3 regions of the Nostoc sp. DedQUE12b genome follow, and region 2 is predicted to be linked to each of the others. Evidence: riboswitches for the same ligand, from Rfam matches in the RefSeq annotation. Region 2 holds a riboswitch; each other region holds the start of a gene.

Region 1 (4,985 bases), on a different contig from region 2:
GTAGACCGTCCTGATGCTGCTACTACCCCAGTATCAGCATCAGACCAAAGAGCTTGTGTCAGACATCCGAAACTCGGTAAATTTTTCTGCGCTCACGCTGAACAATTATCTCATTTGCAAAAAGGCGTAGCAGAGATTGATGTTACTGCTGATGACAGTGAAAAGGCTCTGCTTGGGGTTACAGATGCAGAAAGTGATGCTGCTGTAGCTATGTTTGGTTGTGATTGTGCTGCATCGATAAATTGTTTACGCCGCTTGCGGAATAGCCTCCCGTAGAATCTATTTTCCTAAGTTTTTCATCTTGGGAAAAGCAGGGGATAGGAGGAAAATTATTTCTTTTTCCCCTCACTATTTTACAGATTTATGCTCGGAAATGTAAGGTGCAATAAATTGTTTATATAAAGCCTAAATAATATGAAACTATGAAACGTCGTGATTTTATTACTTGTTTTGGTTTAGGTTATGTAGCAAGTAGCTTACCTGCAAAAGTTGTAGCTTCTGCTCCAGAAACTACAGCAATGTCATCAACTTCTGGAGATTGGCAACCAGTAGGAACAGTTGCCGAATTGGATAAAACTGGTCAGCTATTAAATGAAAACTCACCTGTTGGTTCTGTATTAGTAATTGGTACTTCTAAAAGCAAAAATCTAGTGGCTGTGAACCCTACCTGCACTCACATGGGTTGCACCGTAGAGTGGCTTGCAGAAGAAAAGATATTTTTATGCCCTTGTCATGCTTCCGAATTTGCTGCCAATGGCAATGTACAAATGGGGCCAGCTACAAAACCACTATCAAATTACGAGACAAAAATAGAAGGCAATTTAGTTATTGTGAAACGTAATTCATAATTTGTAATTAATAATCTCAGGCTTGATTTGGGGCTTTAAGTGTTCACTAAAATTATTATGTGGTAATTTGCAAGTAGTAATACCATAGTTAATCAAACGACAAAATTAACACACTGATATTGCTGGGAATATTAAGCATGAATTTGTCACTGTTTCTACCAATTTATAAATGCAAAAACCAAAACTAATAAATATTCCCAAAGCGACTCGTTACCAAAATGCGGCGATAGATTATTACATGGGACTTACAAATTCCTCCTATCTCCATTACGGGTATTGGGAGCCACTACCTACTGTGGGTGAGGAATTGACTCTAACTCGTCTGCATGCGGCTCAAGAAGCTTATGCAGCCAAGCTTTTTAGTTTTATTCCAGAGGGTGTAAAAACTGTGCTGGATGTCGGCTGCGGGATTGGTGGGAATGCAGTGTATTTACGCGATCGCGGTTTCATTGTTGAGGGACTAGCACCTGACACACTCCAGCAAGAAAAGTTTATCAAGAATACCAACTCTCAAGTACCTTTCTATTTAACCAGATTTGAAGATTTTCACGCCTCAAACTCCTACGATCTAGTTCTGTTCAGCGAAAGCAGCCAATATATTGCTGTTGACGATTTAGCCGAAGGTGCAGCTCGTTTACTGGATAGTGGTGGCTACCTGCTGCTTGCCGATATGATGCGTTCTCATGCTGAATACCAAAAGGGTATCTTTTCCAATTGTCATGTCGCCAGTGAACTCCAAGCAGCTTTAATAAAAGCTGGGTTCGAGTTAGTCAAGACTGAGGACATCTCCACCCATATTGCGCCAACGATTGATTTGTGTGTTGAGAAATTCTGTACTTTTGGACTGACTACAGTTAAATATATTGCAGATGTCGTAGCGATCGCACTTCCACCACTATACTCACTCGGATGTTGGGCATTTAAGCGTTGGCTAGAAAAGCCAATTGCTGAAGGGTTAGCAGCACGCGATATTTTTGAAAACCATCTGTGTTATTCTATCCAACTTTGGCAGTTATCTAAAGGAGTTTAATTGAAGATGACCACAGAAATAAACACTCAAGATTGGCAACAAACTTTTATCGCCACTAATTTATTAGCAATCGGGTACAACGCTTGGGTTGGCTATTTAGGAGGAGAACGTGGTGTTGTAATTTGCAGTACCAATTCTCCGCATTTAAGTAGTGCTGGTGAAACATTTAAAGCCCATTTTATCCCGCGTAAAAATCTCGCAGCTTTCTTAAATGCTTGGTTAGCAGCACCCGATACCGTACTGCTGCAAAGACACTTCATGAATGCACATATTCTCGAAGCTGTAGATAAATATAATCCTCAAAAAGATGTTGTATTTTTGTTGCAATACGGTAATCAAGCTGCTTTTTTATATTTAACTAATTTACCAATTACACCACCGCAATGTTATCAAACTGTATGCAAAGAATGGGCAGAATTTCAACCTCAATACACCCTTTTAACAAGAACAAAAACACAATGAAACTCATCCAAAATTAAAAACAAGCTTTCTGTTTTTACCGTTTTTTTCAATTGCTACGTATAGAGCTTTAATAGCAAAGTTAAAGCGTTAAACTACCTCTTAGAAACGTAAGACACTTGACAAAATTCAATCTACGATGTACGAAAATTATCCTTCCCCTCTACTGATAGTTAGGGGATTTCTTTTATGGATTTTAGCAGTAGCAAAAGTATAATTAAAATTCAGTAAGTGATATGGAAAATCAAAATTATTATCGACTGAATTTACATATAGAGAGCAACTATGGTAATGTGACACATAAATGTCGGTTCTGATGGGGAGCAGCCATCAGGCGCAAGGGGGAAAGTTCGGTGTAAATCCGGCGCTGTCCCGCAGCTGTAATGAGACGAACATAACGTATCTCTAAGTCAGAATGCCCGCCGACTCACTCTAGACACAAAACATTTATCTGCGAGGTACAGATGATACACATAGTTAAATTATTTCATGGGTACAGATATCGACTTAAGAAAGTACCCTCTGCAAGTGTTACTACTTCGCTTCGCTGTTAGTAACGACACTCAGTTTTGGATTGTCCTATAGGAATTTGGGTATCCATCAGAAATACCACAGAGTCTTTTTTGTCATCCAAATAGTATCCAGGATGATTTAGGTACAGCAATGCATTTCAACAAGCTAATTTCAGCCTAAATCTCAAAACTCAATAGCACAAATCAATATCTGCATTTACTGAAAACGAGGAGTTTCATGTCCACTTCCCGTGTCGTTACTTGTTGTGAGTTTTTCTCAAAAATCTTCGTTTTTACCGCAATTTATGAGTTGGTCTGTGGAGGAGGTGTAGCTATTGCTAATCAAGTTGCACAAATATCTGAGTCTCCTAAGTACGAAGGTACTGCAAGAGACTTACAACCAGTTGCACAAATAACACCTGAAAATACCCCAACATCCATAGAAGAAAAAGAACCAGATATTGAACTAACAGTCATCGATAAGTTACTCAATGAACCTGTTTACTCACCCTTTCGTCGTGAAGGGACAGTGAAAGATTCCACCCGTCCGGTTTACGTGATTACTGGCGAAGAAATGGAAGCGCAGGGTGCAAAAACTGTCAGAGAAGCACTAAAATTCCTTCCTGGTATCTTGCCTGATGGTACAGTTGGCACAGAAGTAAACGCTTTAAGCGGTCAATTTATCCGAGGTTCTAACTCTGCACAAGTCTTGATTTTGCTTGATGGTAGACCAATTAACGAACTTGGTTCTGGTGGTTTTGACCTTTCAGAATTTACTACCAATATTGTTGAAAGAGTTGAAGTATTACCAGGTGGTGGTTCTACTCTTTATGGTTCTGATGCTATCGGTGGGGTGATTAATATTATCACTCGTCGTCCTACAGAAAAAGTGACGACACAAGCAGGTGTTAATTTTGGCGCGTATGGGTTAAATCAGCAGACTATCAATAGTAGCGGAAAAATAGGAAATATTGGTTGGGTTGTAGGTTATAACCGTACCCAAGCAGAAAATAACTACCCTTTTTCCATCCCAGAAGCTAACTTTGAGGGAACTAGAGAAAATAATGATGTTCTCTACAACAACTTTAATATCAAGTTGAAGGCGGATTTAGGTTCTCGTAATACCCTTACCCTCTCTACTCTGTATTTAGGTAAAGACCAAGGAGTACCAGGAGGAGTCCCCATTCCCGAACCATTATTTGGTCAAGGTTATTTTAACTCGTTGACTGATAGCGATCGCAAATACACAGACCAAGTTCTCACTGATTTAACCTGGAACTCAAAATTAGGAAGTGGGAATCATTCGCTGCTAACAGCAAGAGTTTATGCAGATTTCCTCAACACTCGTTTTGATAGTCGCAATTCATCCCAAGCACGATATGATAACAGGCAAGCTTCTTATGGATTGCAAGCACAACACAGTTGGAAATTTGCTGATAATCAAACTTTAGTTTACGGCTTTGATTACCGCAATGTCTCAGCTACTAACAGTACATTCGACTTTTCTGTTGATACAAAAACAGTCACTTACGACGATAGTATTAGTCAAGGAGCGCTATTTGCTAGATATGAAATTAACTTTACCCCTAGTTTCACTGCCAACTTAGGTTTACGCCAGGATTTTAGTAGCCTGACAAATGGCTCTTTTACATCACCGAGTATCGGAACAAAATTTGTACTTACAGATTCTACCACCCTGAGAGCTAATTATATCAAGAATTTCCGTGCGCCGAATCTTTTCAGCTTATATGCAAATGGTGGTACTTACGTTGGTAATCCTAATCTTCGTCCAGAAAAAGGCGATAGTTATGATATCGGAATTGACCAAAAATTAGGCAATTTTGGTCTGTTGCGCTTGACATATTTCAACAACACAATATCAGATTTAATCGCTTATAACTTTGCTGTTCCGGTAGCTACTTATGAAAATATTGGTAAGGTTCGCACTACAGGAATTGAAGCAGTTTTGAATTTGCAGCTAGCTAAGAATGTCTACGCCTTTGTTGGTTACACAGCAAACGAACCGCAGATTTTAAAAAGTACAAACTCTACCGAAGTTGATAAAGAATTACGGTTTGCTGGTGCAGACAGTTTAAATGCAGGACTTTCTTATGAAACACCTGGAGGTTTATATGC
Region 2 (13,813 bases):
CGTTCTTTAGCTGGATGAGGGCGCAAAACTCGCCCCCGTCGCTGGATAAACTGGCGAGGATTACCAGAACTTGATAAAATCACCGCAGTTTGAATTGCCGGAATATCAACACCTTCATCTAAACAACGAATTGCAACTAAACCCTGCAACTCACCACTTTTAAATTGATGTCGTAAAATTTCTCGTTCTTGTAAAGTTGTTTGAGCCGTATAAGTGCTTACCTTGTAACCTAAATCCACTCCGAGAATTTTAGCAACAGCTTTAAGTTGGCGTAGTGATGAACGTTGTCCCGCATCTTGAGAACCATCACTACAATAAAAAAGAGTGTGAGTAGTTTCGCGGCGAGTTGCCATTAAATTCCGTAAAGCATTTAATTTATTTTCCGCCGCACCAATTAATCTTGCTCTTTGCATCAATAACGGCTTTAAATCTTCATTGTCTTCAAATCCCGCTTGTCCATTTTCTTTATCTCGATAAAGTAGCGATCGCCCAATTCTTTTAGTTAACTTTAAATAGGCAATGCTTTCGGCTTCAGTTAACTCTACCAACACTGGATAATAGAGATAATGTACTAAAGCACCTTGAGCGATCGCATCTCTCAAAGTAAATTCTGGCTGGAGAACTGGGCCAAAATAATCAAATAAAGATTGTGTACCAAAATCATCAAAGTATCTTTCCGGTGTGGCAGATAAAGCCAGTCTCAACCCAACACTGCGCGGTAAACTTTCTTCTAACTTGGGTGCGCCTAAATTATGCGCCTCATCCCCAATAATTAAAGTTTTGGCGGGAAAATATTTGAGTTGAGACTGAAAACCATCTCCAATTAATGTCGAGTTCGTAGTAATCACAGTAACAAACCGTTGAGAACCAGAACGCAGATTATAAATTTGGGTAGAAAGTTGACTTTGCCAAGTGCGTAAATTCTCAAAAGCTAAAATAGGTTGCAAATTAAATTTTTCACATTCTCGCGCCCATTGGGTAACAAGATGGCGGTAGGGACATACCACCACCAGAACTTGTAAATTAATCTGCTGATATAATTCACAAGCGATCGCTAATGCGGTAATAGTTTTACCACTACCAGTAGCCATTTTCAGCGTCCCTCTGCCATTGTTGGTAAACCAGCTAGCGATCGCTTGACGCTGATATTGCCGCAATTGCAGAGACACAGGCATTCTTGGGCATCCTGGTAATGGTTGCGGAGTATAATAACTGCCCTTACTTTCCCTTGCAAACGGTAATTTTAACCGGAAAGTGGGCAGTTGCTGCACCGAATTTTTCGTCAGGTACATATTTATTTAGTTATTGGTCATTGGTCATTGGTACTTATCTTTCCCATTCCCCATTCCTCAGTTGTAACCACGCCAAACACCAATGAGAGAACCTTGCACCTGCACTTGTTGAGCCATGACTTCAATGGGATTGTACTTAGAATTTGCTGGTTTGAGAGTAACGCGATCGCCTTGGCGATAAAAACGTTTTAATGTGGTACCGAATCCATCTACTCTGGCGGCGACGATAGTACCATTTTTTAAATGATTTGGTTCTGCTACTGGACGCAGAAATACCACATCGCCATCAGTAATTAAATCTTCAATCATGCTATCGCCAGCTACCCGCAAAGCGTAGGTTTGGGGAGGTAAATCGAAATTAGAAAAGTCTAAATGATCTACAGCATCAGTAAACGGTTCTATTAAACCACCAGCAGCGATCGTGCCCAAAATCGGTACACCTTGCTTTACAGGATGCAAAATCCGAATCGTTCGCGCTTGTCCTTCAGTCCATTCAATATATCCTTTAGTGCGTAAATGCTCTAAACGGCTTTGAATTGGTGCTGGTGACTTCAAGTTCATCGCTTGCATCATTTGCCTAATTGAAGGCGAATGCTGGTGCGTTTTGATGTATTCTGCTAACCATTCGTAAAGTTCTTGTTGAGCTTCTGTTAGACGTTCCATAAATTTGCGGGAAGTAATGATAAATGTCTCTAGAACATTAGTACTACAAAAAACTCCCCATAACAAGAGAAAAGTAAAAATATGAAAGGCAAAAGCAAAATTATTTTCTTCTCTTTTGCCTTTTGACAAATAAGAATATTACAGGTTACAGGTTAGAGGGTACAGGTTACAACCAAGAAAACTATACCCTATACCCTGTGCCCTATTCCCTACTCTGCTCCTAAAATACTAGCAAGTAAGGCTTTTTGGGCGTGCAGGCGATTTTCTGCCTGTTCCCAAACTCGTGATTGAGAACCTTCAATAACAGCTTCGGTAATTTCTTCACCACGATGGGCTGGTAAGCAGTGTAAAACAATTGCCTCTGGGTCAGCAAGGCTTAATAGCTGCTCGGAAATTTGGTATGGTTGAAAAATTGGCATCCGATTGTCTGCTTCGGCTTCTTGCCCCATACTCGCCCAAACATCAGTGTAAAGTACATTAGAACCCTTGGCTGCTAATTCTGGATCGTGAGTGACGAGGACTTCCGTTTTGTTATTAGCGATCGCTCTTGCTTGTTCTACAATCTGAGAATCTGGCTCGTATCCGCTAGGAGTAGCAATTCTAACATTCATCCCTACCAAAGCACAGCCCAACATCAGAGAATTAGCCATATTATTCCCATCACCTACGTAGGTTAAAGTTAACCCAGCCAGGGTGTTAAAGGTTTCCTGAATCGTCAATAAATCCGCTAATACCTGACAAGGATGTTCTGTATCAGTAAGTGCGTTAATCACTGGAATTTTGGCATATTCAGCAAAAGTTTCTAAATCTTGCTGGGCAAAAGTACGAATTGCCAAAATATCCAGATATCGATCTAACACCCGCGCCGTATCCTGCAAAGGTTCCCCGCGACTAACTTGAGTGACATTAGGATTGAGATCGATTACCTGCCCACCAAGTTGATACATCGCCACAGTAAAACTTACCCGTGTGCGAGTTGAAGCTTTGGAGAACAACAACCCCAAAACTTTATTACACTGCAACTTCAACTGCTGTGATTTAAGTTGAGTTGCCAATTGCAAGAGTTCTTGAAGTTCAGTAGAAGTGATGTCCGCTAGACTTAATAAATCTCGTCCGAGCAATGCTGCCATGCTTGTAATCTGTAAAAAATAATTATATATTTCTGTTCCTTTATTCAACCGTGTCAAGAAAATACAGTTTTAGAACTGGCCAGGTATTTTTGGGTTCAGCCCAGGATTTGAGTTAGCTTTTGCTATAAATATTAATTTATCAACTTTATCAGTGATTCAGAATGCCTGATTGTTTCTGGTTCACCACAATAGCAACGCCAGAACAATCATTTAAGCCGACAAAAGCATCAATATTGCTAAAATTTCTGGTCTTTTAGCCTAATTTATGATCGAGCAGATATTTTTTAGAATTTATAGCTAGACAAATAAATGGATTATGGTACAATAATAAATCGTGGTTGCTAATTAAGAGTAATCGTCAGACTTGCCAGCATAGCACAGTGGTAGTGCATCCGACTTGTAATCGGAAGGTCGCGAGTTCAAATCCCGCTGCTGGCTTTTGTACATTCGCAAACTAATATTTTGGGGCTGTTTTTTGCACTCAATTGAATTATGCGAAGTTTTCCTAGAAAATTAGTGTAGCCGAATTGTTTTGAATATTAAGTATTAACATAATAAACCAAGTTGCGGGTTATAAAATTTTGGATGCTGCGTAACCGATGATTTGGATAAATGTACATAAAAAGTTTACGGTTGCATTAGAATGCAACCGTAATTGGGAGTGAACTATAAAAGTAGAAAAATTAACTGATGAGATAAATTCTTGTTGGAGACTAAGTGCAAAAATGAATACTTGCGTTTCAGTAAAAACCCTTCCCAAGTACAAGCATGAATTGATTGCGATCGCTCGATACTGATATTAATTAAGTGGACGCAGAAGTGTAATTTTGCCCATGCCTGTCTCTTGACTGAGTTGCGCCACGTAGAGATTTCCATTCGTGGGATTCTCAACCAAATCCAATGGACTTGGGTTAAAACCAGTGAAACCAGTAATACCCATTTGGGAATTTATAATATTCAACTTTGCGCCACCTGGTGTTAGCACAATGATGTCTTTCCCTGAACTGAAGCGTATCACAAGCAGCTTGCCTTGCAGCTGACCATCTAAAACATGACTACGATATTCAATAATGCCATTAGGTGAAAAATGCTCTCCAAAATCGAAGGCAATACCCTTCCAATTTCGGTCAGGTAGAGTACCAACGGGATATTCACTTATCTGAACTGGATCTGTACCGACTGTAGGATTTCCTCCACTCAACACCCACTCACAACGTTTCGGATTGGGATGGCCATAATAACCATTTCTAACAACGCGAAACAGAAAGTCTCGCTGCGTGCCTAGACTTCTAAGAGCAGGCACAGATGGACTAGTATATGCTCCATTAGTAGCTTTATCAATCCGGTTTTGACAGGCAAGAGGTAGGGGAATAGGTGTATTTGGCGTATTGCCACCAGCCGCTGAACCATTCGTTGGCACATACAACTGACCATTGGTATGCCAAACCAGATCGTAGGCATTACGTATACCACTAGCAAAGATAGTTATAGGTGCGCCCGCTTTAAAGGGGTTATAAGTACCTCCATCCTCCGTCCTAACGCTTAAAGGAGGTGAGGTGATTTTGGACAGGTCTACTCGTAATACAGCAGCAGTTAACAACCGCTCAGGACGATTACTCCAGGCAGTGTTTGGTGCGCCGGTACTACTATTACTACCCTGCAACACATAGAGCACATTTGGCTCATTGGGCTTAAACTCAATGCTATTGGTTAGATGATCCCGACTCGATCGCGGTAAATCAACCACATAGTCTTTTACCGTCTCTAGATTAGTACCGCGTAAACGAGTAATTTTACCACTCCACTCTGGCGCATCAACAGTTCCATTCCAGTAGTAGTTATTTGTTACCCAGAGAATTAGGTTGCTGGCATTTGTTGATGAGGGATCGAAGTGCATACCAATGATCGTTCGATTACCACCATTTGCAGTCTGCAATGAGGAAATCGTTTGTGGCATACCCAGAGTACCATCAGCATTGATCGGGAAACGCAAAATCTCACCTAATAAGGTAGCAGCATAGAGTTTATTGTCAGGCCCAATCAATACTGTGGTGTAAGGTTTGATAGGTACATTAGCTAGTGAGATTTGCTCGAAAGTAATATTGCTTACTGGTTTCACAAAGGAGCCTGTTGTGAAACTGATCCTATAGGGTAAGAATGCAGCACCATTGCTATCTTTAACCCCATCGGTGATTTGTAACAAATATTTGGTATTGTTCTTGAGACGATTTATCGGAGACACTACAATCACATCTCCACCACCGGAAGTGTTGTAATTGGCATTGACTTGTATATTAGTAGTGCTATCGATCAGCTTGATGGTTGAGGCAGAAATAGTATTAACCGCAATACCACTATTGGGGAGATTTAGGTCTGCTGTAATCGAGATATCTGGCGATACATTTGTCTGACCATCATTGGGATTGGTCGTTCTGATCGAGGGACGATTACCTGGTGCGATCGCAATATAGTTGAGCTTGGTATTCTTACCACCTTTAGCATCAATTGTGAGCTTGCCGTCGGCAACATTAACAATTCGAGTAACTGCGGCAAACTTTTTAGTTGCAGTTGGTAAAAAGCCAGAAATAGCAACCGTCCCTTCTATATTAATCTGGTGCTTACTATTTACAGTATTAGTAGCATCACCGACACTAACAGTCACATTGTAGGAACCATTAGATAGGGCATATTCCCAAGCAGCAGGTATCGTGACTCCTGTTCCCGAACTGCTAAGAGGATATTGCAGATGAATCAGTCTATTTAGTCGCCGATCGATGTTACTTTGGTTGCGATCGCGTGTATTGAGTTGGATATCAAGGGGAGTGTGTGTAGCATTGCCTAAGCTATCTTCGCGCACCCAACCAAAACCTCTACTATCATTGTAGGCTTGCCCGATATCTTTAATATACCCAGATGGTACAGGCGCGTCATTTGGTTGAAAAGCAATCCCTTGAACAATTGCTAATACCAGTATTTTGGGTCTGATCTTGTAAATCATAGTATGCCTTGCCGTTGTGTTCGTAGTTGATACGTGAGTAGTCCATTAACATTGGCGAAGTATCTGCAATGATTATTCCTGGCAATCCTTCACTGGCTAGAAACGAACGTAATGACTGCAAGTCTCAGGGAACCCATTTCTCTAAACTGTATAAAAATTATTTAGTAAATACTTGAAATTACTTAAGTACTGAACTTCTTTTTAAGAGAATTACAAGAGAACTTTCTAATGCCTCAACTTGCCACAGTATGATTACGTAAAAAGCAATAAATCAGTAATAAATCTTCAAAATTGCTACCATAAACCAACCTTGAATAGGTGCTGGCAGAGTTCATTTTTATCTGCGCTGTTAATATACAACTAATATCAGGTTAATTGAATGTTTATAATATCTGTACTTTGGGGAGCTAGCAAGGGCGATAGTGCAGGGTAAAACCTTCTCTTCTCCCAAAGGGAGACGCTACACGTAGCTTGCTTCCCTGTAAGGGTACACCAATGGCACAGCAACTCTTAAGGAATGCTACCGCGAACATCTGGGGGTTTCCCGACAAGCAAGCAACTTTTGAAAAACAAAACCCAATATTTTATCCATATTTATGTTGTGTTTAACAATAGTGAAACCCAACATGAACATAGAGATATTTTATTCTTAAGTAATCAGTCGAACATGATATAAGTTTGACAGCAAATCATGAAAAATTTTTCAATATTTATGCCTTATCTTTGTAATAAAATGATATTCTAATTCACTCATCTATCTGAGGGTGGATTATGCAGAGATTAACTCAATTACCAAGTAAATCAACTTTATTTATAAGTGCGCAACTGGATGGGGTAAGTAAGTAGGTGCTAAAAAACACAACTAAATTAAGAAGGGTAAAAGGGAAAAACCTTTACCCTTTACCCATACAAAACTTTGTATAGTTCGGTTTAATTGTGCCAACCTACTTAGCACGGCAAACGCATCTAAATATTGACGAGCCAGGATTTGAGCCGAATTCAGCGATAACCTGATCAGAGATACCTTTGAGTAAAGTAAATATTGCTTTTCTTCAGTAATGATAATCATTATGATGAGGGAGTTAGACGCAGGCGATGGCTGCGGTCAAAGAAAGTCAGTGGACGTAAAAATGTTCTCTGTTCCTTACCATAGGTTCATTTGAGCCAGAGAATACAATTCCTGAGAATCAAGAGTCTACCTGTTACCATCAAACACTACTACTGCTACGCCAAAACCCATTGTAGAAGCTACAGGGTGGCTGATAAATGCCAAAGGTGAGTTGGAACTCACAGCGAATGCACCGAGCAAACTTCATAGTTCATCGCAGAATCCTGGATCTTGCCGTGTTGTTTCTTAGATGTTAATGTCCATCTGAGAATACAGAGACTATCAAGGATGAACTTGGTCACGGCTTTAGGATTGCGATCGCCACTCTGTAAGTCTATAAAGCTACAGATCGTATATCTTTATCCTTGTTAAAATTATGATTACAAGGATTTACACCATTTGACCTACCTTCTACAGGAGTGTAGATATTAATATGAAATTATGAATATGAAATTATGTAGGGCGAACGATGGGAATCGAACCCACGAATGGTGGTACCACAAACCACTGCCTTAACCACTTGGCTACGCTCGCCATTCAACAATTTGAATTATAGCAATAATTTAGCAATCGATCAAGAGTTTTGTTCTAGGAACGGACTTAGTTGATTTAGAGTCTCTGGAATCTAACAATTACAATGAATTTTACTTGGCAAATATGAAACCATTGACCATCATCGCGTATACTGGAGCAGCAGTAGGCCTCGCCGCCTTGGGTGTGACAATGGCGAAAACCAATCCCGGTCAAGCTGAATATGAAGAATATGCAGTTCAACGCCTGACAAAATACTTAAAAACCGATGTATGTAAAAAAACTACTAACATTATAGAAAATTTAATCCGTTTTAATTGCGATAAATTGGTTGACTCGGCTAGCCCGCAAATCCAAGAAATCATTGCCAAAACTACAGAAAGACAAAATTACGTTATTTTTAGTGTTTACCATACGGATTTGAAAATAAACTCCTGGATACCTTCATACAAGTTTGAAACGGTAGGAGCTTTTAATCAATTTTATACTTACACTGCTGAAGAACAATAAGGTAAGCAGCAAGAGAAGAATATCAGCAGAATTCAAGAGCGATGCCCTGAGCCTGTCGTACCCCTCCGGGGAAGCAAGCTACGCGGAGCGTCTCGTGGAGAAGGGTCAGAATGGGCTACGCCTCGCTACGCTAACAGAAGAAAAATAGGCTTTCTACTTAGTTTTGAAACGAGTAGTTGTGTACTTTACAACTTGAATTTCGCTGTAAAAATGATTAAGAATACTTCTGTTTAGTAATTGATAATAGTTTCAATAATTACCAGAGTAGTTATCAACCCCGGCTAAATCTTAAGTAAGATATAGTAACTGAAAGTTCAAGCTTTGCCGATGTCATCTGCCTATCTGCTATTATCTCACGGAAGTCGCGATCGCCGCCCAGAAATTGCTATGCAGCAACTAGCTAGGCTGGTATGTCAGAAATTGTCAAGCGAACATTTGGTTGGCATCGCTGCTTTAGAAATGAGTCCTCAGCCTTTACACGAGCAGATTCAACAATTTGCTAAAAGCGCTTTTGGCGATTACTTACTGTCTCCAAATGAAAATTGCCTGAAAATTGTACCGCTATTTCTACTGCCGGGAGTGCATGTGATGACAGATATTCCTGCCGAAGTAGCACTTGCACAACAGGCTGTTGGTCAAGATATCATCATTGAGTTGCAACCATATTTAGGCTCTCACCCCAATTTAGAGAAATTGCTGGCAAAGCAAATAGCTGCTATCAAAGCAGAAGCATGGATTCTCTTAGCTCATGGTAGCCGTCGCCCAGGTTCGCAAAAAACTGTGGAAGCAATGGCGGCGAGTTTGGGAGCAGTAGCTGCTTATTGGGCTGGGCCTCCTAGTTTAGAATCACGGGTGAAAGAGTTGGTAACTGCTGGTTATCGGGAAATTGCAATCTTGCCATACTTTTTATTCGCTGGTGGAATAACCGATGCGATCGCCACCTCAATAGAGGAGCTAAAATTACAATTTTCTGCGGTGAATTTCCAACTGGCCAAGCCACTGGGAGCAAGTGCAGAATTAGCCGAGCTAATTTGGGATTTAACACAGAGATGAACCGCACAGAAAAACAGGAGAACAAGTATTTGGGAAAGGTTTATTTAGTAGGTGCGGGGCCAGGAGATCCAGGATTAATTACCCTGAAAGCGAAAGGTTTGTTGGAATGTGCAGATGTAGTCATCTATGATGCTTTGGTGAGTCCGGCAATTCTGGCAATGATTAATCCCCAAGCCGAGCAAATTAATGCTGGTAAACGTGCGGGGAGACATTCGTTGTTGCAGTCAGAAACAACTCAATTGTTGATTGAAAAAGCACAGGATCATGCAATTGTAGTGCGGCTCAAGGGCGGCGATCCCTTTATTTTTGGTCGCGGTGGCGAAGAGATGGAAGAATTAGTTCAAGTGGGAATATCAACGGAAGTTGTGCCGGGTATCACTTCGGGAATTGCAGCAGCAGCATACTCAGGTATTCCTTTGACGCATCGGCTATATAGTTCGTCAGTGACATTTGTAACTGGCCATGAAGCAGCGGGTAAGTATAGACCGCAAGTGAATTGGAGTGCGATCGCTCACGGTTCCGAAACCATTGTAATTTATATGGGAATTCACAATCTGTCTTATATTGTGGAAGAATTAAGTACTGCTGGGTTTAATTTAGAAACGCCGATTGCTTTGGTGCGCTGGGGTACGCGCCCAGAACAAGAAGAATTAATTGGAACATTGGAAACAATTGTCAAACAGGTAGAGGAAAGTGGATTTAGTGCGCCTGCGATCGCAGTTATTGGACAAGTAGTGAATATGCACAGTATTTTATCTGGTTGTCGTCCAGTTTGATAGTTGGCGCAAAGCTTGTTGTTTCGTATTCTCCGATAACCCTAGTGTATGATCGATAAGGTTATTCGGTTCTGGTGGGAGTCAGCCACCAGAGGTAACGGGGAAAGTTCGGTGCAAATCCGGCGCTGTCCCGCAACTGTGAACCCAATTTGAGATTAAAGAACTAAATCGAAAATCTCAAATTGAGTGAGTCAGGATGCCCGCCGAAATCGATTTATTAGTTTCACATATCTGCGAGGTACAGATGACTACGACTGCAAATATTTCCCCAACTAGTCCATTGGGTGTTGCTGAACATACTTTATTTGTTTGCAAAACCTGTGCCAGTGTTTGGCAAAATGGAAAACGCTTAGGTGAAAGTGGTGGTGAAAAACTTTTACACCAACTTCAGCAGCTGGCACAAGATTGGGATTTACGAGAACAATTCCCAATTCAGGAAGTTGAATGCATGAGTGCTTGTAATCGTTCTTGTGTAATCGCCTTTAGTGCCAAAGGCAAATTAACATATTTATTTGGTGATTTAGCCGTTGATGGTAGTGCCTCTGCGGTACTGGAATGTGCTAGCCAATACTATGCTAAAGCAGATGGTTTACTGCCTTGGTCAGAGCGTCCAGAAGCAATGAAAAAGGGGATTTTAGCAAAGATTCCACCGTTATCTATCTAAATGATGCGCGTTTTGATTTTGGGTGGGACGAGTGATGCAGCAGAACTAGCTGCCAAAGTTACGGCTATCCAAGGATTAGAAGTAATCACCTCTCTAGCTGGACGCACCCGTGAACCGTCAGTACCGTTGGGCGATTTGCGGGTTGGAGGCTTCGGTGGTGTGGCTGGATTGGCTAGCTATCTGCGAGTCATGCAAATCGACTTATTAATTGATGCAACCCATCCTTTTGCGACTCAAATTTCTTTCAATGCGGCAGATGCGGCAACAGAAGTTGGAGTACCCCGCCTGATGTTAATCCGTCCGCCTTGGGAAAAAGAAAGTGGCGATCGCTGGATTGAAGTTGATAGTGTTGCAGCCGCAGCAACAACCCTGCAAAATCAGGCACAGCGAGTATTTTTGACAGTTGGTAGGCAAGAACTGGCCGCTTTTGCTCATTTGGAGAAAATTTGGTTTTTGATGCGGATGATTGACCCTCCTAGCGAAGATGCTTTAGTACCGCCGGGGATGGTATTGTGCGATCGCGGGCCTTTTACCCTCAATAATGAGAGACAAATTCTGATTGAGAATAACATTGATACCATCGTCAGTAAAAATAGCGGTGGCGATGCCACAAAGCCCAAGATTATTGCCGCGCGAGAACTAGGCGTGAAGGTTGTGATGGTAAATCGTCCAGCGATACCGCCAGGGGAGCAGGTTAGTAATGTTGATGCTGCTTTGGTATGGTTATGCGTAGGCGTAGCCCGCCGTAGGCATCGCTGCTAAGTAAATAGCCAAGATTGATAATACGATCTTTCCTAATTTCCGTATAATACACGGGAACGATCGCAGTAACGACTTTCATGAAAAATCTAGCTCTATCTGCCATAGCCCTCGCCACCACATCTGGATTAGTTTTTGGGACAATGCCAGCAGCTTCTGCTTTAAGTTGGAATTGGAATTATTCTGGTACTGGCATTGTGGCAAATGGTACTTTCACTACTAATGACACCCCTAACGATTTGGGTTCTTACTTGATTACTGGAATTACTGGTACGCGAAATGGTGAAACAATTACTGGTTTGCAACCCGCCGGGACTCCAATCCCAGGAAACGAACCTTTTAATGTTGATAATTTAATTAGTCTTAATACTCAGCAGTTAACAGGTGATGGTTTTGGATATTCCACTTCGGGAGGAAACTATTCTAGTCCATTTTTTGCGAGTTTTTTGCCGACACCAGGTTATTTAGAGGTATTTTCTGCGCCGCCAATCATACCAGGTTTTGAAAATTTAGGATTGGAAGATAGTGAGTTACCTATTAGTTTTTCTGCAACTATAGTCACTGTTTCTGAACCCACTTCTATCCTTAGCCTGCTCTTTCTTGGTACTTTTGTTGGCGCACCTTCATTACTCAAACGCCACAATTTATCCAAATTTACTCAGAAGAAGCTCGAAAAAGTTTCCTAAAACCATCAACAGTTATCAGTTATCAGTTATCAGTTATCAGTTAATTTTTCCGTTGGGAGTTAGAGTCCCCCATTTCTAAAAATGGCGTGTTTCAGTCGGGGTCAAATCTCCGACTGAAACTATGATAACTGTTCACTGTTCACTGTTCACTGTTCACTGTTCACTGTTCACTGTTCACTGATTTAATAATAATTCAAAATTATACCCTTACAAAGAAGCAAGCTACGCGTAGCATCTTGTAGAAAAGAGAGTTGCAGATGGGAATTTAAAGCCCGATTGTAGCTTGCTTTTTGTAGGGTAACTTTAACTAAGTATAGTTTTGCGTAAAAGCGTAGCGTTTTTAATGCAAGCCGACGCATTAACATTGTAGGGTATTGCCAAATTTAATTCGCTATGAATTAATGAAATGCTCTACTAAGTGTTGACGTTCGGTTTTAAACCCTTAAATTCATGAGAAAACTTGCGATCTCTCTATAGGCTCTTGGAGACATACAGATTAAACTAATATAGCAACGGTGGTATCATTGCATCCAAATGATACCGTAATTTTGTCTAGATATAGAATTCTATCGCTCAACTGACGGTAGATTATTTCTAAAAGGAGTTTGCTGCCAATGTCCACAAAACCAACTACTCGACTAATTTTAGAGACTTTACTCCCCCATCTCAAAGTAGCAGCAGCCTATGCCCATTTTCTTCAACCAAAAATTGCTGCACTTCCCGCCAAAGAACAAGGAAACAACTTTTTTAGTGCCGCCCTTACTGACGCAGATGTGGCTATTCAAAATTTAGTAGAAGTAGTATTACTAGGAACTTTTCCAGATATTCGCTTTTATGGTGAAGAATATGAAAGTTCTAATAATACCAAATATTTTCGCGCTATCGAACTCGGTTCAGAAGGTGATTACTTAGTAACACTTGATCCGATTGATGGTACGAAGTTTTATATGGATGGACATTCTAATTACCAAATTATTCTCAGTATTCTAAATGCGGATGACTTTGAAGCAGTAATTGCCATTTCTCCTGCCCAAAACATTTATTTTTACGCCCTTAGAGGTGAAGGTGCTTTTAAAGGCACGCTGGAGATGAAATTAGAAGCCTGTGCCCCATTAGATATAACATCCGCTAAACCTTCTATTTTATTGGGATGGGGAATGAATGCGAGCGCACATTTACTAAAAGATAAATATAAAGTAATCGATATAGCAAATGATTACTCTAGTGATATTCAAATTCCCAATCTTAATGGTATTCTCAGTGGCGACTTGAGTGGAGCAGTCATCAAGTCGGGCAAGTTTCTTGATAGTGCTGCACTTGCTTTTATTGCAAAAGAGGCTGGCTGGATCGTAACTACTCTGGACGGTTCGACTTTACCGCCACTGCATACTTGTCAAAACTATAGTATGCCTGGATTGATCGTAGCTGCTTCAAAATCTGTTTATCAAGACTTATTAGAAGCGATGCAAAGCTTTAGGAGTAATGAGTAATGAGTTATGAGTTATGAGTTATGAGTTATGAGTTATGAGTAGTAGTTGTGAATCTTCCCACTCTCAGCTGGAGAATTCACTATTGGGAACTTAATTGGATACCGTCTTCTACGACTCATGTTATTTTGACAAAATGAAAATCTGTATTGTTGG
Region 3 (10,937 bases), on a different contig from region 2:
AATGCTCAACAAACAACATACATTATTTGTTTGTACGACCTGCGCTACCCTGTGGCAAGATGGTAAGCGGATTGGTGAAAGTGGCGGACAGCAGTTATTACAACAACTTCAACAACTTACATTCGATTGGGAATTGCAAAATAAATTCTTCATTCAGGGAGTTGAATGCATGAGTGCTTGTAACCGTTCTTGTGTAATTGCCTTTGTTGCGTCAGGGAAACCAACTTATTTATTTGGTGATTTACCAAATGATAGTTGTGCATCTGCGGTACTGCAATGTGCCAGTCAATACTATGCTAAAAGTGATGGTTCACTGCCTTGGTCAGAACGACCTGAACCTCTAAGAAAAGAGATTCTAGCAAAGATTCCACCACAAAGTAAGTGGACGCAATTAAACATAAGTTGTTGTAATTGAAGACTGAGTGAAAAAGCTCTTGAGCAGAGGAATAGGGAAGCTATAGCCCACAATTATACTCAGCTTTGAACCTGATATTTTTGGTAAAAGTTAGCAGTTTCTAATTCATAGTGTGTAATTATCTAATCTTCAAAGGAATAAAAAGTAATGCAGATTCAAACCGCAACATTAGGCTATCCCCGTATTGGTAAAAATCGGGAAGTCAAAAAAGCATTAGAAGCATTTTGGAGTGGCAAGCTAGAGGCAGAATCGTTACTACAAACCGTGCGACAAGTTGAGGAATCTAACTGGAAAACTCAACTGGAAGCCGGAATTGACCGCATTGGTATTGGAGATACAACTCTCTACGACCATGTACTTGATTGGATATTTCGTTTTGGGCTAATTCCTCAAAGATTCCAGCAATTTAGTGGGTTAGAACGCTACTTTGCAATGGCGCGGGGTCAAGAAGGAATTCCAGCTTTGGAAATGACTAAGTGGTTCGATACTAATTACCACTATCTTGTCCCAGAAATTGCAACAGATATATTACCAGCCGATTTCAGTGACTTTATAGAAACTGTGTCTCGCGCTCAAAATATATTAGGTAAAAAAGCAGTTCCCATAGTCTTGGGGCCATGCACTCTACTACGTTTGAGCCGACTGGAATTAAATGTAGACGAGGCAGTATCAAAGCTATTGCCACTCTATGTTAACCTGCTTACAGAACTGAAGAATTTGGAAATAGCAGAAGTACAAATACATGAACCAGCACTGGTTTTCGGTGATGCTAATTCCTGGAAAGAACATTTTCAAACTGTCTATAATTCACTCTATACAGTAGGAATACCTTTGCATCTAGTTACTTATTTTGATGACTTGGGTGAAACCTACCCTTGGGTAATAGATTTACCAGTTGCTGCTATTAGCTTAGACTTTACACGCGGACGCAACTTAGAGTTAATTAAAACTCATGGTTTCCCACAAAATAAGCGACTAGGAGTAGGGATTATAGACGCAAGAAATATCTGGCAAGTTCGTCCAGAGAAAGTTATTCCCGTGTTACAAGAGATTGTAGAGACGTTACATGGAACATCTCTAGATATTCAACCATCCGCTTCCTTACAGTTCGTTCCCTATGATGCTAAACGAGAAAAACGATTACCATCACAGCTACGTAATGTCTTGAGTTTTGCCGAACAGAAACTTCAAGAAGTGGTTTTCTTGGCTCGAACTATAAAAGGTGACAACACTAAAACAGAGCAAGAATTTATTGAGTCAACCTGGAGTACATTCGAGGAGTTTAGTCCAGCCAATCAGTCGGTTAAAGAAAGACTCAAGACTCTGAAGATTGATGATTTTCAGCGTTCATTATCCTATGGATTGCGCCTAGATTCTCAAATTCCTCTGCCTCTGTTCCCAACAACTACAATTGGTTCTTTTCCCCAAACTTCTGAAGTTCGCCAACTCCGAGTCCGATATAAACGGGGTGAATTGAATCAGTCAGAATACGAAGCTGCAATTGATGTTCAAATTGCCGATAGCATTAAACTACAAGAGGAATTAGGATTAGATGTTTTAGTACACGGTGAATTTGAACGCACCGATATGGTGGAATTTTTTGGACAACAATTACCAGGTTTTGCTTTCACTGAAAACGGCTGGGTGCAAAGCTACGGTAGCCGTTATGTTCGTCCACCAATTATTTACGGTGATGTGGTTCGCACTACACCAATGACGGTACGTGAGTTTAAAGTAGCTCAATCATTGACTGAAAAACCTGTAAAAGGGATGTTAACTGGCCCTGTAACTATCTTAAATTGGTCTTACCCCCGAACGGATATTTCTCGTCAAGAACAAGCTTTCCAAATTGCTTTAGCACTGCGAGATGAAGTAGCAGATTTGGAAGTTGCTGGTGCAAAAGTAATTCAAGTCGATGAACCAGCACTACGTGAGGGTTTACCTCTAAAGCCTCAACGATGGAGTGAATATCTTTCTTGGGCTGTGGATGCATTTCGGTTGGCGACAGCAGTAGCCCAACCCCAAACCCAAATTCATACTCATATGTGTTATTGCGAATTTGGTGACATTATCAAAGATATTGAACGGTTAGATGCTGATGTGATTTCGATTGAAAATAGTCGCAGCAATAATCAAACTTTGCGAGAAATCACAGAAGCTGGCTATTCACATCAAGTTGGTAATGGAGTTTATGATATCCATAGTCCTGTTGTGCCGACAGCTGAACAGATTTTACAGCAATTGCGGACTGGAGTTGCTAATTTACCCGTAAAACAAATTTGGGTGAATCCAGATTGTGGTTTGAAAACTCGCCGTTGGGAGGAAGTAGTTCCATCAATTAAAAATATGATAGAAGCCGCGAAAATTTTACGAGAGGAAGTAAATACAACTGTGAAATAACAGTAAAAAGACTACAGAGATTAGCTTATAAGTGTCCCAAAGCTTGTGCAAGAGGCTGATTGTTGATTTCGACGATCGGGCCTCATTATCTACACAATTTATTTCTGTTATTTATCCATATTTTGGATTGGTATTTTTTGTCTTGGAGTTTAAAAAAATGATAACGACAGTAGAAACAATGGCAGCAATTGATGACAAACTATCAAAGCGATTTTTAGAACTCGATCCGGCCGGTTACTTTATTATTTACTTAGATCGGGAAGCAGGCTTAATTTGTGCAAAACATTTTACTAATGAAGTGAATGAGCAAGGATTGGCTGTCGACCCAGAAACCGGAAAACCCATCCCTGCAACTGTCAAAGTGGAACGACAACCAACTGCTCTCTTTACAGGAAGAACTGCAAAAGAAATTTGCATTCGACTGTTTGAGTCAACAAAACCTTTTCCAGTCAGCCGATTGGATCATGCAGCTTACTTAGGACGTGAATTTATGCGAGCAGAATTGGCTTTGGTGACAGGACAAGACTACGTACAGGATTAAGAGGTTGTTTGAAAAGTGGTTGGCTGTGATTTTAGGCACTAACCGATCCCCCCAAGCCCACGCCAGTCGCTCATGGGGGAAACCCCCAAAACCGCGCTGGCTCCCCTTAAAAAGGGGGGATCTAGAACGTTTTGTTACCGAGAAGAAAACTTTTCAAATATCCTCTAAAGCTAATCACCAACCAATTTTTGCACCAATAGATTCATGAGCTTCAAGTCGCCTGAGAACAAAGTCATCTCTCAAACCAGCAGCAGTCTCTGGATTAACTTGGATCGTAATCCAGTGTTTGCCTACAGTCGCAGAATTGTGCGGTATGGAGAGCAAATGTTTCTCAGGTTGTCCTGTAATCAAATCTTGATCATCAATATATCCAACAGGCGTTGGCAAAGGGGTTCCTGGTGTCCAGTCCCAGTAAATGGGATGCTTCTTGTTATCAAAAATCTCTACTTCAGTTGTAGTAATTACGAAAACAATAGGATCTGTTCCTTCAGAAACAAAAGTAACTGTGATAGGAATTTGTACAAGTAATCCAGCATACTGGGCATCCATGAATACGCCAGGGGTATCGCCAAGATGAAGCGCACCTGTCCAGACTATATAGTAAGGATAAGAACTAGACATCTAATTCTCCAATGTTAAAAACTGTGACCTAGCCTAACGTGTTAGCAATTATTTTGGCAGAAAATCTTGCCATTGGTATCTTTTATACACTTTTAGAAATCATCCCAACCTTCAATACTAGAGGACATAACATAACTGGTCACACTCGCCTCAAAAAAGTTTGCTTTTGTATTCGCTTCTTTCTTAGTATCTGAAAAACGCTCCAAGTGAACATAGGGACTTTTCTTGTAGATAGCTTCCCCAAACAATGGCTCTAAACCGATCGCCTTCAAGCGAACATTTGCCAGATATTTTGTGTAATGTTCTGTACTGTTGGCTGTAATGCCCAAAATATTATCTCCGACAATATGTCCTGTCCACTTGCATTCATACTCAACAGCAAGAGCAAACATTTCATAAATTTGTTCGCGGCTGTGGGGGAAAACTTGCATCGCTTCTGGAATCAATTTTTGATACAGCCGCACATGGGAAAGTTCATCTCGGTTAATCATTCTAAAGATATCGGCACTCCCAGACATCAGCATCCGTGAAGAGAGATTGTAGAAAAATATAAACCCGTTATAGAAGTACAATCCTTCTAATAAATAATCCGCCAACAGCGATACGAAATAATTCTCTGGTGTGGGGTTATCGACATACTTTTGGTATAGTCCAGCGATGAATTCACATCGTTCTTTGAGAATGCGATCGCTACGCCAAAAATCATAAACTTGTGTCCGGCGATCGCTCGGAATCACGGTCTCAATAATGTATTGATAAGACTGATTGTGCATTGCTTCCTGGGAAATTTGTTCTGCCATGCACAATGCAATTTCTGGTGCAGTGACACTGTTTTTAATATGAGGCACATTACAGGTTTGCACCGAATCGAGAAAGGTCAGATAACTGAGAATGCCATCAAATGCACGTCGTTCTCCAGGCGTGAGATTGACGTAATCTGTTACATCACTAGTAATGTCTATTTTTTCGGGAATCCAAAAGTTCTCGCGCATTTGACGGTAGAGAGACACAGCCCACGAGTAGCGAACATCATTTAATTGCATTAAGTTCGTAGTCTCTCCGAACCAGATCAAACGGTTTTGTGTATCATCATTTCCATTTGGATTGAAAACGGGATTAATCGGCATTAATGATTGTCTTGGTTGGTACATTTCAATTCTGTTTTGATTAGTTTTCACTTCTTTATTGGGCAATGGGTAATGCCTATCACCTATGCTTGATAACTGATACTTCTGGAGCGAGACGCTCCGCGTAGTTTGCTTCCCCATAGGGGTACGACTTCGCCCTTCTCTTTCAGAGACGCTTGCGCGAACGGCTGCGCTCAGGACAAGCTCAGTACAAGTAACTGTTTACTGTTGACTGGTATTCAGTTTGCACAAGCAACACATTGCTCGTTCGATTCTTTGAAACTGTCTTTTTGGACAGTGCGAATGTAGTAGATTGCTTTACAATCCGATTTCCAAGCCAGCATTAGGGTTTCAAAAATATCGATAGCTGTAAGACATCGCTCAGGTTCATCGGGGAAATAGATTCCAGCGTTCAAATTAAAGAGCAATTCCATCGAAATTCCTGTATCAATCCATTGTTGGATTGTAGCGATCGCTTTGACGACTTTTTTCTGATCTAGTGTCTTATTTTCGACATAGAACCATAAACAATCCCGAATGTAAGGCGGTGCGATGGGTACTGAACCCTTTGCCCACTTTTCATAGAAGAATTTGCTGTAAACAGGTAAGACACTGGCTGTACAACCTTGAACTAAAGATGAAGAAGTGTTGGGTGCGATCGCAGTAATATGTGAATTGCGAATCCCATATTGTTTGATATCTCGACTCAGTTGTAAAAAGCGTTCTGGAAGAAGAGCGTGTTGCTTAAACCAATCTACAGGTTTTGCTCCGATTAAATGTCCCTTGCTCCATTCACTTCCTGCAAAAGCAGGATACGCCCCGCGTTCCTTCGCTAATTCCATTGATGCTGCGGTGCAATAGTAACCGATGTCTTCAAATAAATCGCTGATTTCCTGAAGATGGGTGTAGGTGAGATGACGTTTTGCTAACCAGTCGGCTAATCCCATACAGCCCACTCCAATTGTGCGATATTTGGCGTTGTGGGTGGCACTAGCAGGAAACGGGGGTGAGGTGAGTTCAATGGTGTTATCTAATATACGTACTGCAATCTGACAAATTTCTGCTCGCTGTTCATCCTCTAAATTCGCAAGATTAATGCTGAGGAGATTACATGTATGTGCCTCTTCACCTGGTTTGACATTTGACCATGATTCTTGACACAAGTTTCCACTAGGAATATAACCTTCATGCTGATTGGGATTAGCTCGGTTGACAGTATCTTTGAACCATAGATAAGGCATCCCGGTTTCTAATTGGGTTCGCATCACCTGTTTGAATAGTAGACGAGCATTCACCCGTTTGTAGAGCGTAATTGATTTATCTAAACTGGCTTCAATTTGATTGAAAGCACGTTCAAATTCTTCACCCCATAATTGTGCTAGTTCAATCCCTAAACGAGTTCGCACCTCATATGGATCTACCAACGTCCATTCTGTATCTGCTTGCACTCTTCGCATAAATTCATCACTGACAATTAATTGCGGAAACACATCATAAGCTTTGCGTCGCGCGTCTCCATTCTCGGTTTGCATTTCCAAAAATTCGCTTATGTCTAAATGCCAAACATCTAGACTGACGGTGACAGCACCTGCTCTGCGTCCACCTTGATTGACGGCGATCGCTGTATCATTCAATAACTTAATCCAGGGAACAACACCACCAGAGGCGTTCTTCTTTCCCATCACCCAACTACCAGTAGCCCGAATCCGAGACAGATTCACGCCCACACCACCGCCATTTTTGGAAATCCGCGCTGCATCATGAATACTGCCAAAAATGCTTTCCAAATTGTCGTCCATTGCCGTAATGAAACAACTAGCAAGAGAACCATTGGGAATCCGTAAGTTCGCTAAAATCGGCGTTGCTAAAGATATTTGACGACGGGCGAGCGCTTCATAAAATCTCCGCGCCCAAGTTAAACGATTCTCTTGTGTTTCTACGGAGGCTATCAAGAGCGCACAAGTTAAAAATGCTTCTTGGGGTAACTCCTGAGCCAATAGATATCGCTTTGTCAGTAATACTGCTCCTGCATAATCATAGTCGGCATCCCAGTCGGGATCGATCCAAGTGTTGGCAATTTCTAATTCTTGTGGAGTGTAGATTAAGATGCGGCGATCGTATTCTCCCAAGAGAACTTTTGCTTTTACAGTCCGAGCATAGTAACCGTACTGATAGCCACGACTAACTTGAGTATCTTTCCACAAACTCCAAATATGTAATCGCCCTGCGACATACCGCCAATCAGGTTCTTCAGGACTGCACAAATCCAAGGCACAGCGAATTAAATTATCTTGAATTTCTCCTGTGGTGATACCGGGGCGCAATCGAGTTGTTAGATGTGCTTCTAAGGCAATGGGATTTGCTGAAAGTCCGCAACAAGCCCAATTAACTACTGTGCGAATTTTATTAATTTCTAACGGTGCCGTCGAACCATCACGACGAACAACATAGATATCCGTTGTGGAATCTTCAAAGAGTTTGGATGGAGCTTGCATACTGGATAAGTTGATGAATTGGAGAAAAATAATTGCCAGAATGGAAAAGAATTGTTAACTAGGTTTGGCAACACAAAAAATTGTCAACGTTATGTCACCAAACGCTGGCAATCCTAACAAGTTGTGAGGTTGAAAAATTGTTAGAAGAATTGTCCAATAAAAATCCAGAGCAAGTTTTGGTAAAGAATGAAACTTGCCCCGATTCATGACGAATGCCAGTATAGATCGACCATTGATTTTTACGCAAGCAAATCACAGTTGTGTTAATATGCAAAGGAATCTCGGTTTTGATGGGGAGCAGCCATCAGACGTAAGGGGGAAAGTCCGGTGTAAATCCGGCGCTGTCCCGCAGCTGTAATCAAGGTTTGCCTTGTGAGTCAGAATGCCCGCCGAAGTTGACTTGTAAATTTTCTACATCTGCGAGGCACGGATGGTTTATTACATAATGAGCGTCAACCCCAACTCTTGGAGACGCTACGCGAACGGGGAATTCCAAATTCCAAATTCCAAATTCCAAATTCCAATCTCCATAAACAAATTTAGGGGCTTGTATCCTGTCTGTTCTTTGGTCAGGTCTGATATTTTGAAAGCACCGCATATTAAAACGCTACAAATGGCGGCTTTCCACGAAATAGATAATTAAGTCTCGACTCCGCTCGACGTTAAAGCTGAGCGAAGCCGAAGCTTTAATATTAAATTTCGATTAGTAATTACTTTGTCAGTAGTCAGGTAATTATTTGAACTTAGAAATCTGAGCAATTTTCGACGAGATATTGCACTAACTTGAGAGTGCTGTATATGGTGTGCATATACTTCTTCTGTGTATTTTCGTTAAATTCTTACTCGGTTAATCATCATGCCGAAATTTTATCTTCACCGAGCTGGGAAGATTCCTACTGCTGTTCATCCTTTTGTCAAACAAACGGGTTTTAGAGAAGATAAGCAAAAACCCTTTCTAAATCCCAGGGAAATGATTCGAGGTTGGCAAAATATCGCAAGTTCAACGTATAGGAAGATTAACATTGCCATCGCTCGTCTAATTCGGGATAAACCATAAACACACCAAAATCTATCAACTGTTAGCTACATAAAAAGCTTTCACAACGATGTCAACTCTATTACTTTATTTTGTAATTGGTTCTGTTCTAGTTTTACTAATTGGAATTGCGGTTTATTTCCTAACTGCTCGTAAGTATCAATCCTCAGCCACAGTCGCTAATTCCTACGATCAATGGACTACTGACGGCATTCTAGAGTTTTACTGGGGAGAACACATTCACCTCGGTCACTACGGTTCACCGCCACGACGGAAGGATTTTTTGGCTGCTAAATCTGACTTTGTACATGAAATGGTTAAATGGGGTGGTTTAGATCGATTACCTCCTGGTACTACCGTCTTAGATGTTGGCTGTGGTATTGGGGGCAGTAGTCGGATTTTAGCGCAAGACTACGGGTTTGCTGTCACAGGGATTACGATCAGCCCACAGCAGGTGAAACGCGCCCAGGAACTAACACCCCAAGGGCTAAACGCCCAGTTTGCGGTCGATGATGCGATGGCGTTGTCGTTTCCAGATGCCAGTTTTGATGTAGTCTGGTCAATCGAAGCAGGCCCCCATATGCCTGATAAAGCTGTTTTTGCCAGAGAATTAATGCGGGTGCTGAAACCTGGTGGAGTTTTGGTTGTAGCTGACTGGAATCAGAGGGATGACCGCCAAAAGCCGCTAAGTTTCTGGGAGAAACCAGTGATGCGACAACTCCTAGATCAGTGGTCTCATCCAGCTTTTTCTAGCATTGAGGGCTTTTCTGAGCTTTTGGCAGCTACAGGATTAGTGGAAGGGGATGTAATTACGGCAGACTGGACGCAAGAAACCCTTCCTTCTTGGTTAGATTCTATCTGGCAAGGGGTGCTTCGACCAAGCGGATTCCTACGTTTTGGACTGTCTGGTTTCATCAAGTCTGTGCGCGAAGTGCCAACGTTTTTGCTGATGCGTTTGGCGTTTGGTGTAGGACTGTGCCGATTTGGAATGTTCCGCGCTGTGCGCTCTGCTGAAAGCAGCAGCGCTTCCGCAGAGCGGACGCTTACGCGAACGCTATCGCACTCACGTACAGAATTGATGGATAGAAACCTTGTTAAGGGAACTTCCTCAAGCTTAGTTGGGTAGCAATCGCATGACGATTAATTTTGAGTTCCCAGCAATTACCCCATCGCCAAAGATGGATTTGGCGAACTGCGATGTAGTTATTGTCGGCGGCGGTATTTCGGGTTTGACGCTAGCCTGTGGACTGCAATCGTCAGGTTTGCGAATTTTAGTAGTGGAAGCACAACAACAGCAGCAAGCAACAGAGCGAGCGCGAGCTTATGCCCTGTCGCCAATGACGAGCAAAATTTTTCGTGATTTAGGGCTGTGGTCGCAAATTGCGCCAAAAATTAGCCATTTTTCACGGGTGTTACTGTCGGACGCAGACTATCCTCACCGAGTCGAGTTTTGCCCAAAGGATTTGGGAGAAGCAGCAGTTTACTACTGTGGTGAGCATGGGGTACTGATGGCGGCACTCCAGCAACGAGTGGCAACAGCAGCCAACATTACCTGCTGGTATGAGACTCAAGTGGTTGACGTGCGCTATGGAGCCGAAACCGCAGAGGTGGTGCTAGAGAATTCTCAGGGTCAACAACGGTTGCGATCGCAGTTGGTGGTGGCTGCTGATGGCATCAACTCGCAAATTCGCTCTTCTGCTGGCATCGAAACTAACGGCTGGGCTTACTGGCAATCGTGTATCACAGCTTTCGTTGCTCCAGAGCGACCGCACCAGAATATCGGCTACGAGTGTTTTTGGCCTAGCGGCCCTTTTGCAATTTTGCCCTTACCCGATCGTCGCTGTCAAATTGTCTGGATTGCCCCCCACGCAGAGGCTCAAGCAATAATTGGTCTGCCTCCCGACCAGTTTATGACCGAACTACGACGACGCTACGGCGAACAAATGGGGAAACTAACTTTGTTGAGCCAACCCTTAGTGTTTCCGGCACGATTGATGCAGAGCCGTCGCTATTGCCAACCACGCTTGGCGTTGCTGGGGGATGCTGCCCACTGCTGTCATCCGGTGGGCGGTCAGGGGGGCTAAACATGGGTATTCGTGATGCGGCTGCCCTAGCCCAAGTGCTGCAAACGGCACAACAACACAAACAAGACCTGGGTTCTCTGGCAGTGCTAAAACGCTACGATCACTGGCAACGCTATGAAAACTGGGTGGTGCTTGCCTTTACCGATATTCTCAACCGCAGCTTTTCTAATCAATGGCTACCAATGGTGAAACTGCGGCGGCTAATACTACGGCTGATA

Evidence for each region. Region 2 has a riboswitch for cobalamin ahead of RMY16_RS21730 (DUF1636 family protein). Riboswitches for the same ligand answer to the same signal wherever they lie in the genome.
Region 1: another riboswitch for cobalamin. It lies ahead of RMY16_RS16290 (TonB-dependent receptor); the one in region 2 lies ahead of RMY16_RS21730 (DUF1636 family protein).
Region 3: another riboswitch for cobalamin. It lies ahead of RMY16_RS16240 (hypothetical protein); the one in region 2 lies ahead of RMY16_RS21730 (DUF1636 family protein).

Annotation. Positions count from the first base shown of each region.
Region 1 is NZ_JAVRCI010000029.1:69,698-74,682, forward strand. Features, by position in the region: gene RMY16_RS16270 (hypothetical protein) at 1-276, shown strand, start outside; gene RMY16_RS16275 (ubiquinol-cytochrome c reductase iron-sulfur subunit) at 423-848, shown strand; gene RMY16_RS16280 (class I SAM-dependent methyltransferase) at 1,018-1,878, shown strand; gene RMY16_RS16285 (hypothetical protein) at 1,885-2,340, shown strand; cobalamin riboswitch at 2,629-2,779, shown strand; gene RMY16_RS16290 (TonB-dependent receptor) at 3,088-4,985, shown strand, end outside.
Region 2 is NZ_JAVRCI010000048.1:24,051-37,863, reverse strand. Features, by position in the region: gene RMY16_RS21775 (DNA phosphorothioation system restriction enzyme) at 1-1,292, opposite strand, end outside; gene lexA (transcriptional repressor LexA) at 1,350-1,955, opposite strand; gene argF (ornithine carbamoyltransferase) at 2,165-3,085, opposite strand; tRNA gene RMY16_RS21760 (tRNA-Thr) at 3,452-3,523, shown strand; gene RMY16_RS21755 (Ig-like domain-containing protein) at 3,885-6,083, opposite strand; tRNA gene RMY16_RS21750 (tRNA-His) at 7,653-7,725, opposite strand; gene RMY16_RS21745 (DUF4359 domain-containing protein) at 7,849-8,232, shown strand; gene RMY16_RS21740 (sirohydrochlorin chelatase) at 8,560-9,285, shown strand; gene cobA (uroporphyrinogen-III C-methyltransferase) at 9,282-10,061, shown strand; cobalamin riboswitch at 10,111-10,284, shown strand; gene RMY16_RS21730 (DUF1636 family protein) at 10,306-10,725, shown strand; gene RMY16_RS21725 (cobalt-precorrin-6A reductase) at 10,729-11,487, shown strand; gene RMY16_RS21720 (PEP-CTERM sorting domain-containing protein) at 11,565-12,170, shown strand; gene RMY16_RS21715 (inositol monophosphatase family protein) at 12,785-13,660, shown strand; gene RMY16_RS21710 (2-dehydropantoate 2-reductase) at 13,794-13,813, shown strand, end outside.
Region 3 is NZ_JAVRCI010000029.1:57,295-68,231, forward strand. Features, by position in the region: gene RMY16_RS16210 (DUF1636 domain-containing protein) at 2-415, shown strand; gene metE (5-methyltetrahydropteroyltriglutamate--homocysteine S-methyltransferase) at 563-2,815, shown strand; gene RMY16_RS16220 (DUF4346 domain-containing protein) at 2,973-3,356, shown strand; gene RMY16_RS16225 (hypothetical protein) at 3,531-3,977, opposite strand; gene RMY16_RS16230 (ribonucleotide-diphosphate reductase subunit beta) at 4,070-5,128, opposite strand; gene RMY16_RS16235 (ribonucleoside-diphosphate reductase subunit alpha) at 5,344-7,599, opposite strand; cobalamin riboswitch at 7,865-8,008, shown strand; gene RMY16_RS16240 (hypothetical protein) at 8,456-8,656, shown strand; gene RMY16_RS16245 (methyltransferase domain-containing protein) at 8,706-9,761, shown strand; gene RMY16_RS16250 (FAD-dependent oxidoreductase) at 9,769-10,719, shown strand; gene RMY16_RS16255 (hypothetical protein) at 10,722-10,937, shown strand, end outside.